2 regions of the Streptomyces inhibens genome follow, and region 2 is predicted to be linked to the other one. Evidence: riboswitches for the same ligand, from Rfam matches in the RefSeq annotation. Region 2 holds a riboswitch; the other holds the start of a gene.
The links. Region 2 has a riboswitch for cobalamin ahead of cobN (cobaltochelatase subunit CobN). Riboswitches for the same ligand answer to the same signal wherever they lie in the genome.
Positions count from the first base shown of each region.

Region 1: linked by a shared signal. The riboswitch ahead of nicT (Nickel transporter NicT) and the one ahead of cobN (cobaltochelatase subunit CobN) in region 2 are both predicted to bind cobalamin.

Region 1 is NZ_CP084681.1:3,214,936-3,218,478, forward strand. Features, by position in the region: gene KI385_RS14830 (hypothetical protein) at 1-121, opposite strand, end outside; gene KI385_RS14835 (MarR family winged helix-turn-helix transcriptional regulator) at 241-906, shown strand; gene KI385_RS14840 (alpha/beta fold hydrolase) at 903-1,751, shown strand; cobalamin riboswitch at 1,819-2,034, shown strand; gene nicT (Nickel transporter NicT) at 2,066-3,211, shown strand; gene KI385_RS14850 (VOC family protein) at 3,388-3,543, opposite strand, start outside.
Region 2 is NZ_CP084681.1:4,942,511-4,946,053, forward strand. Features, by position in the region: gene cobN (cobaltochelatase subunit CobN) at 1-1,868, opposite strand, end outside; cobalamin riboswitch at 1,905-2,037, opposite strand; gene cobG (precorrin-3B synthase) at 2,236-3,543, shown strand, end outside.

The DNA of each region.
Region 1 (3,543 bases), 1.7 Mb from region 2:
CGGTCCGCCCCTCGTCATCGACCAGCCCCGAGGGCCGCGCCAGCAGATCGGGCACCGCCGTCACCGCCACCCCGTACACGGCCGTGGCCACCCCGACCGCACGCAACAGACCCACCTTCATCCGCCGTCCCGCCTTTCTCACCGATCAATCGCGCGGGTCTCGGCATGCCCGCCGCCTCATCAACTCCTTTCCGTCATCGCACCCTTCCCAAACGACATCACCGATGTCATCATGACATCATGAGTGTCGTTGAGGTGGATGCTGAAATGGATGCTGAGGTGGATGGCGACGGGGGACCGACGCCGCCCGAAGACCTGCTGTACGGCGTCATCCGACGCCTGTGGCCGCTGCACCGCACGGTCGTGCGCGCGGTGGAGCGCGAGTTGACGGGCACGGGCATGACCGCCGGTGAACACGCGCTGCTGGACGCCCTGCGCAGCGAAGGCCCCCGGACCGTGCCGCAGTTGGCGCGCTCGATGGGCCTCGACCGACAGCCGGTGCAGCGCTGGGTGAACCACGCCGCGGAGCTGGGCCTGGTCGTGACGGCACCGAATCCCGCACACCGCCGCTCGTCCCTGATCCGGCTCACCGCCGAAGGCACGGAGGTGATACGCGGGATCCAGGAGTTCGAGGCGACGGAGCTGCGGCAGCGGTTGGCCGATCTGCCCGCCGAGGACATCCGCACCGCACTGCACGTACTCGACCGGATCGGCGAGGAATTCCGGCACCTGGCGAACGGCTCGCGCGTTCCACGGGAGGAAACCGACAGTCAGGGCAGTCAAGACAGTCAGGCTGGTTACGACAGCCACGGCAGTACAAGCAGTAAAAGCAGTAACGGCAACTCAGCCGATGACAGCCCACCCACCCCACCGCATCTGGCACGCAAAGGACGGCCCGGAGAATGACCCGACCAATCACCGCCTGGTCCGAGATCGACAACGGGATCGTGCCGGTCGACGACGGCGAGCTGTTCTACGAGACGGCCGGCGCGGGCCCCGCGGTGGTGCTGCTGCACGGCGGCATGCTCGACCAGCACATGTGGGACGAGCAGTTCGCCTGGCTGGTGAACTCCGGCCTGCGCGCGATCCGCTACGACTCCCGCGGCCATGGCCTCTCCTCCACCGTGGCCGGGGACTACGCCAACCATGACGACCTGTGCGCGTTGCTCGACGCGCTCGATGTCCCCAGTGCCGTGCTCGTCGGCCTTTCCCATGGTGCGCGGGTCGCGCTGGACGCCGCCATAGCCCACCCGGACCGGGTGACGGCCCTTGCGCTCGCCTCCCCCGGGGTCAGCGGTCGCGCCTTCACCGATCCCTTCGTCCTGGCACACATCAGGGAGCAGGTGGCGGCCATCGGCGCACCGGACGGCGCGGAGCGGTATGTCGAGCACTTCCTGCGGATGTGGGTGGACGGGCCGCATCGCGAACCGTCCGCCGTGCACCCGGGATTCCGCGAGCGGATGCGCGCATCGGCCGAGGCCAATGTGGAGGTGCACGCCGATGGAGTGGGCGCCGGCATGCCCCTGGAAGTCGGCGCCGCCGACCGCCTGGGCGAGATCCGGGTGCCGACGGTCGTGTTCGACGGCGACCTCGACAGTACGGACATCTCCGCCAATGCCCATGCGATAGCGCTGACCGTGCCCCGCGCCCGAAGAGTCCGAATACCGGGCGCGGGCCATATGGTCAACCTGGAGAACCCCGCTCTCTTTGACCATGAACTGCACGCCTTTCTCTCCTCCTTGGACTACTGACTTCGCGGCACCACCGCCCCCCTCACCTGCGGGAACGCCCCCACACGCCATCTCTCCCCGACGGCCGCTAGAGTGGCCGGGCCGTGGTGTTCGGGAAGACCGGTGACGGACCTTGTGGTCCCAGGCCGGAGCGGCCCTCGCCACTGTGATCGGGGAGTTTCCAGCCCTTTCCGTATGCGCCCGGTGCGTGTACGGCGCCACTGACCGCATCCCGCGGCCGGGAAGGCGGGGACGGACACGTGTACCCGTAAGCCAGGAGACCGGCCACGGCATCTCACGAACTGATCCACGAGGTGCTGGAGCGTGACCGCCGGATGGCCCTGTCCACCGATACCCCGAACACCCCCGCCCCCGCCGCATTCCGCTGGCGCCGGCAGGACACCATCCGTACCGCGGGCCTGATGGCCGTCATAGCCGGCCTGCACATCGTCGCCTTCGGCGTGCTCTTCCTGCTCGTGGTCCCGAACCACTACTCCGTCGGAAGCCAGGTCTTCGGCGTGGGCCTCGGCATCACCGCGTACACCCTCGGTATGCGGCATGCCTTCGACGCCGATCACATCGCAGCCATCGACAACACCACCCGCAAGCTGATGGCCGACGGCAAGCGGCCGGTCTCGGTGGGCTTCTGGTTCGCCCTCGGCCACTCCAGCGTGGTCGTCGCGATGGCCGCCCTGGTGGCGGGCGGCGCCCAGCTCGCCGGCACCCTGCTCAACGACCAGTCCCGTACCCACCAAATCCTGGGCACCATCGGCACCACGGTCTCCGGGACGTTCCTCTACCTCATCGCCGCCCTCAACCTCATCGCGCTGGCCGGGATCTGGCGGGTCTTCCGCGGGATGCGCGACGGCCGCTACGACGAGACCGAGCTGGAGCAGCGCCTCGATTCACGCGGCTTCATGAACCGCTTCCTGGGACGGTTCACCCGCTCGATCTCCCGCCCCGGCCAGATGTTCCCGCTCGGCTTCCTCTTCGGGCTCGGCTTCGACACCGCCACCGAAGTGACCCTGATGGTGATGGCGGGCAGCGGCGCCGCGGCCGGCCTTCCCTGGTACGCCGTGCTGTGTCTGCCGTTGCTGTTCGCCGCCGGAATGAGCCTGTTCGACACCCTCGACGGCACGTTCATGAACTTCGCCTACCAGTGGGCGTTCTCCAACCCGGTGCGCAAGGTCTACTACAACCTCACCATCACCGGTCTGTCGATCGCCGTCGCCTTCTTCATCGGCACCATCGAGCTGGTGACCGTGCTGCACGACAAGCTCGCCCTCAACGACCCGCTGACCGGCTGGATTTCCACCCTCGACCTGGACAATGTCGGCTTCATCATCGTCGGCCTGTTCGTGGTGGTGTGGGCCGCGGCGCTGGCGTACTGGCGGCTGGCCGGCGTCGAAAGGCGCTGGGCGCAGCGGGCCGAGCGAACGGACTCGGCGGACCGGGCGACGTCGGCCTCCTCAACCACCTGAGCCCTCTGGCGTCTGAGGCACCCCGCTCCCCTGGAGCCCCGTACGTACACCGTCGGGCGCCGGGGCCAGGGGGCCACCGGGGCCCGGGATCCCGGCCGGCTTGGCCAGGAACTTCCCGCCACCCGCCCAACGCGGCCGCCGCCTCCGTCACCTGCCCAAGTCGGCCACCACGCCTCTCACGTGGCCGAACCGGCCGCCGCCCCCGTCACCAGATCCGGCCCCCAGCGCTTCAGAGCCGCCGCGAGATCGAGCGGGACCAGCCGGTTCGCCTGGTCCGGGCCCGGCCAGTCCTTCCGCGGGACCCGCCACATCACCTCGAACTCGTTGCCGTC
Region 2 (3,543 bases):
GTCCAGATCTGGGCGCGGATGGCCGGCAGCTTGGCCGGGTCCATGGAGGAGATGGCCGCGTACTCGTCGAGCAGCTGCTCCAGGCGGGCGATGTCGCCGTACGACTCCGCGCGGGCCATCGGCGGGACGAGGTGGTCGACGAGGGTGGCGTGCACCCGGCGCTTGGCCTGGGTGCCCTCGCCGGGGTCGTTGACCAGGAAGGGGTAGACGAGCGGGAGGTCGCCGAGGGCGGCGTCGGGACCACAGGCGGCGGACAGGCCGGCGTTCTTGCCGGGCAGCCACTCCAGGTTGCCGTGCTTGCCCAGGTGGACCATCGCGTCCGCGCCGAAGCCGCCGTCGTCGGCGGAGGCCGCGATCCAGCGGTAGGCCGCCAAGTAGTGGTGCGAGGGCGGCAGATCAGGGTCGTGATAGATCGCGATCGGGTTCTCGCCGAAGCCGCGCGGCGGCTGGATGAGGATGAGGAGATTGCCGCGGCGCAGGGCGGCGAGCACGATGTCGCCCTCGGGGTTGCGGCTGCGGTCGACGAACATCTCGCCGGGCGGCGGCCCCCAGTGCTGCTCCACCGAGTCGCGCAGCTCCTGCGGCAGCGTGCCGTACCAGCGCCGGTAGTCGGCGGCCGGGATCCGGACCGGGTTGCGGGCGAGCTGCTCCTCGGTGAGCCACTCCTGGTCGTGGCCGCCGGCCTCGATGAGGGCGTAGATCAGCTCGTCACCGTCGCCGGACTCCAGGCCCGGGACCGGCTCCGTACCGAAGTCGTAGCCCTCGGACCGCAGACGGCGCAGCAGTTCGACGGCGGAGGCCGGGGTGTCCAGCCCGACCGCATTGCCGATACGGGAGTGCTTGGTGGGGTACGCGGACAGCACCAGCGCCAGCCGCTTCTCGGCGGCCGGGATGTGGCGCAGCCGGGCGTGGCGCACCGCGATCCCGGCGACCCGGGAGGCACGCTCGGGGTCGGCGACATAGACCGGAAGGCCGTCCTCGTCGACCTCCTTGAAGGAGAACGGGACGGTGATCAGCCGGCCGTCGAACTCGGGGACGGCGATCTGCGAGGCGGCGTCCAGCGGGGACAGGCCCTCGTCGTTCTCCTCCCATGCGGCGCGCGACCCGGTCAGGCACAGGGCCTGGAGGATCGGTACGTCGAGGGCGGCCAGCGCGCCCGCGTCCCAGGACTCGTCGTCGCCGCCGGCGGAGGCCTCGGCGGGCTTGGTGCCGCCCGCGGCGAGGACCGTGGTGACGATGGCGTCGGCGGCCCGCAGTGCCTCGATCAGCTCGGGCTCGGGGGCGCGCAGGGAGGCGACGAAGAGCGGGAGGGCACGGCCGCCCGCCTCCTCGATCTGCTCGCACAGGGCCCGTACGAAGGCGGTGTTGCCGCTCATGTGGTGGGCGCGGTAGTAGAGCACGGCGACCAGCGGGCCGCTCTCACGGCGGGCGTCCCACTCCAGGTGACCCCAGGACGGGGCGGGCGCCGGCGACTCGAAGCCATGGCCGGTCAGCAGCACCGTGTCGGAGAGGAAGCGGGCGAGCTGGTCGAGGTTGGCGGGACCGCCGTGCGCCAGGTAGGCGTGCGCCTCGGCCGCGATGCCGACGGGGACCGTGGACTGCTCCATGAGCTGGGCGTCGGGGGCCTGTTCACCGGTGAGCACGACGACCGGCCGGTGCTGGTCCTCTGCGAGCAGCAGATCCAGCCCCTCCTGCCAGGCGCGGATACCACCGAGGAGGCGTACGACGACGAGGTCGACGCCCTCCAGCAGCGCGGGCAGCTCGGCGACGTCGAGGCGGGCGGGGTTGGCGAGCCGGTACGGCACGGGGCCCGTGGCCGCGCGGGCGCTGAGCAGGTCGGTGTCGGAGGTCGACAGCAGCAGAAGCATGCGAGCGCAGGCCTTCCTCGGGGTGTCCGCGCCCCGGGTGGTCGTAAGGACGGCGGGAGTTCCTGGCTCGCCCGGCACAGGCCGGGTTCACAGTGGCGGGACCGCGCCGGATTCTCACCGGGCTTCCTCCCTAGGGCCGTAAGACCCTGCGCCGTCGCTGGCGTCCGGCGGGTCAGCCGACCCACCGACCTGCATAGTAAGGGCTGCGGCCGGGGGAGGTAAGCGGGCCTGTGCGGCTGCCCGCCCGGGGCGCGCCTCCCGGGTCCGTGGCCGGGCCCGTGGCACGGATCCGCCCCGGGGTTCCGGCCGGGTCCGTGGCCGGATCCGCCCCGGATCCGCGGGGCGCGTCGTCGGTATGCTCGCCGCCATGCCGCCCTCCCCCTCGATACGGCCCCAAGGGGCCGAACCGCCCATACGGGACCGCGGTGACGCCTGCCCGGGAGCGCTGCGGCTGCACTCCGCCGCCGACGGGCACCTCGCCCGAGTGCGGCTGCCCGCCGGTAACTTGACGGTACGTCAGGCAACTGCGCTGGCCGACGCCGCCGACCTGCTCGGCGACGGCCATCTCTCCCTGACCTCCCGCGGCAACGCGGAGCTCCGCGGCCTCGCGGACGACTGTGGCGCCCGGCTCGCCGGCCTGCTGCGCGACGCCGGCCTGCTGCCCTCCGAACGCCACGAACGCATCCGCAACATCCTCGCCTCCCCACTGGCCGGGCTGGACCATCACACCCCCGCTGACGTGCGGTTGTGGGCCCGGGAGCTGGACACCCTGCTCTGCACGAGCGAGTCCGCGACCGCGCTGTCCGGCCGGTTTCTCTTCGTCCTGGACGACGGGCGGGGCGATGTGGCGGCGCTCGGCGGCGATGTGACCTTGGTCGCAGAATCGGGCGGGGGCCCGGCTTCCGGTGGCCCGGCCGGGCCCGGGGGCGGCGCCCTGCTGCGGGTCGGTGACGATCCGGCGGCGCTGCGGATCGCCGGCGCCGACCTACCGCGCGCCGCGCTCGCCGCCGCCGCATGCTTCCTGACCACCGCCGGGGCGAGCGGCAGCGGCGCCTGGCGGGTCCGCGAACTCCCCGACGGATACGGCCTGACGGCCCATGCCGTGGCGGACGGGCTGCGGGCGGCGGGCATCGCGGCGGAGTACGTGGCGGACGGTCCGCGGGCGGCCGTCATCAGGTCCGCGTACGCGGACTCCTCCGCCCCCGGCGTCATCGAAGGCCCCGACGACCGACGCGCCTTGTCGGTCCTGGCGCCGCTCGGCCGGCTGACCGTCGCCCAATGGCGCCTGCTGACCGCCATCGCCGCCGACGACGGATCCGGCGAACTACGCCTCACGCCCTGGCGCGGCATCGTCATCCCCGGACTGCCGGCCACCGCGGCCGCCCCCCGGCTGCGCGAGCTGGCCGCCGCCGGCCTGATCACCGACCCGGCCTCCCCCTGGCACCGCATCAGCGCCTGCACCGGCCGCCCCGGCTGCGCCAAGTCCCGCACCGACGTACGCGCCGACGCGGCGGCCGCGCTCACCAAGGGCACACCGGCCCCCGGCGAGCTCTCCGTAAAGGACCTGCCCCTACAGGGCCTCCACAAGGGCCTACCCGTCCACTGGTCCGGCTGCGAACGCCGCTGCGGCCACCCGCACGGCACCTGGGTCGACGTCCTGGCAACGGCCGAGGGC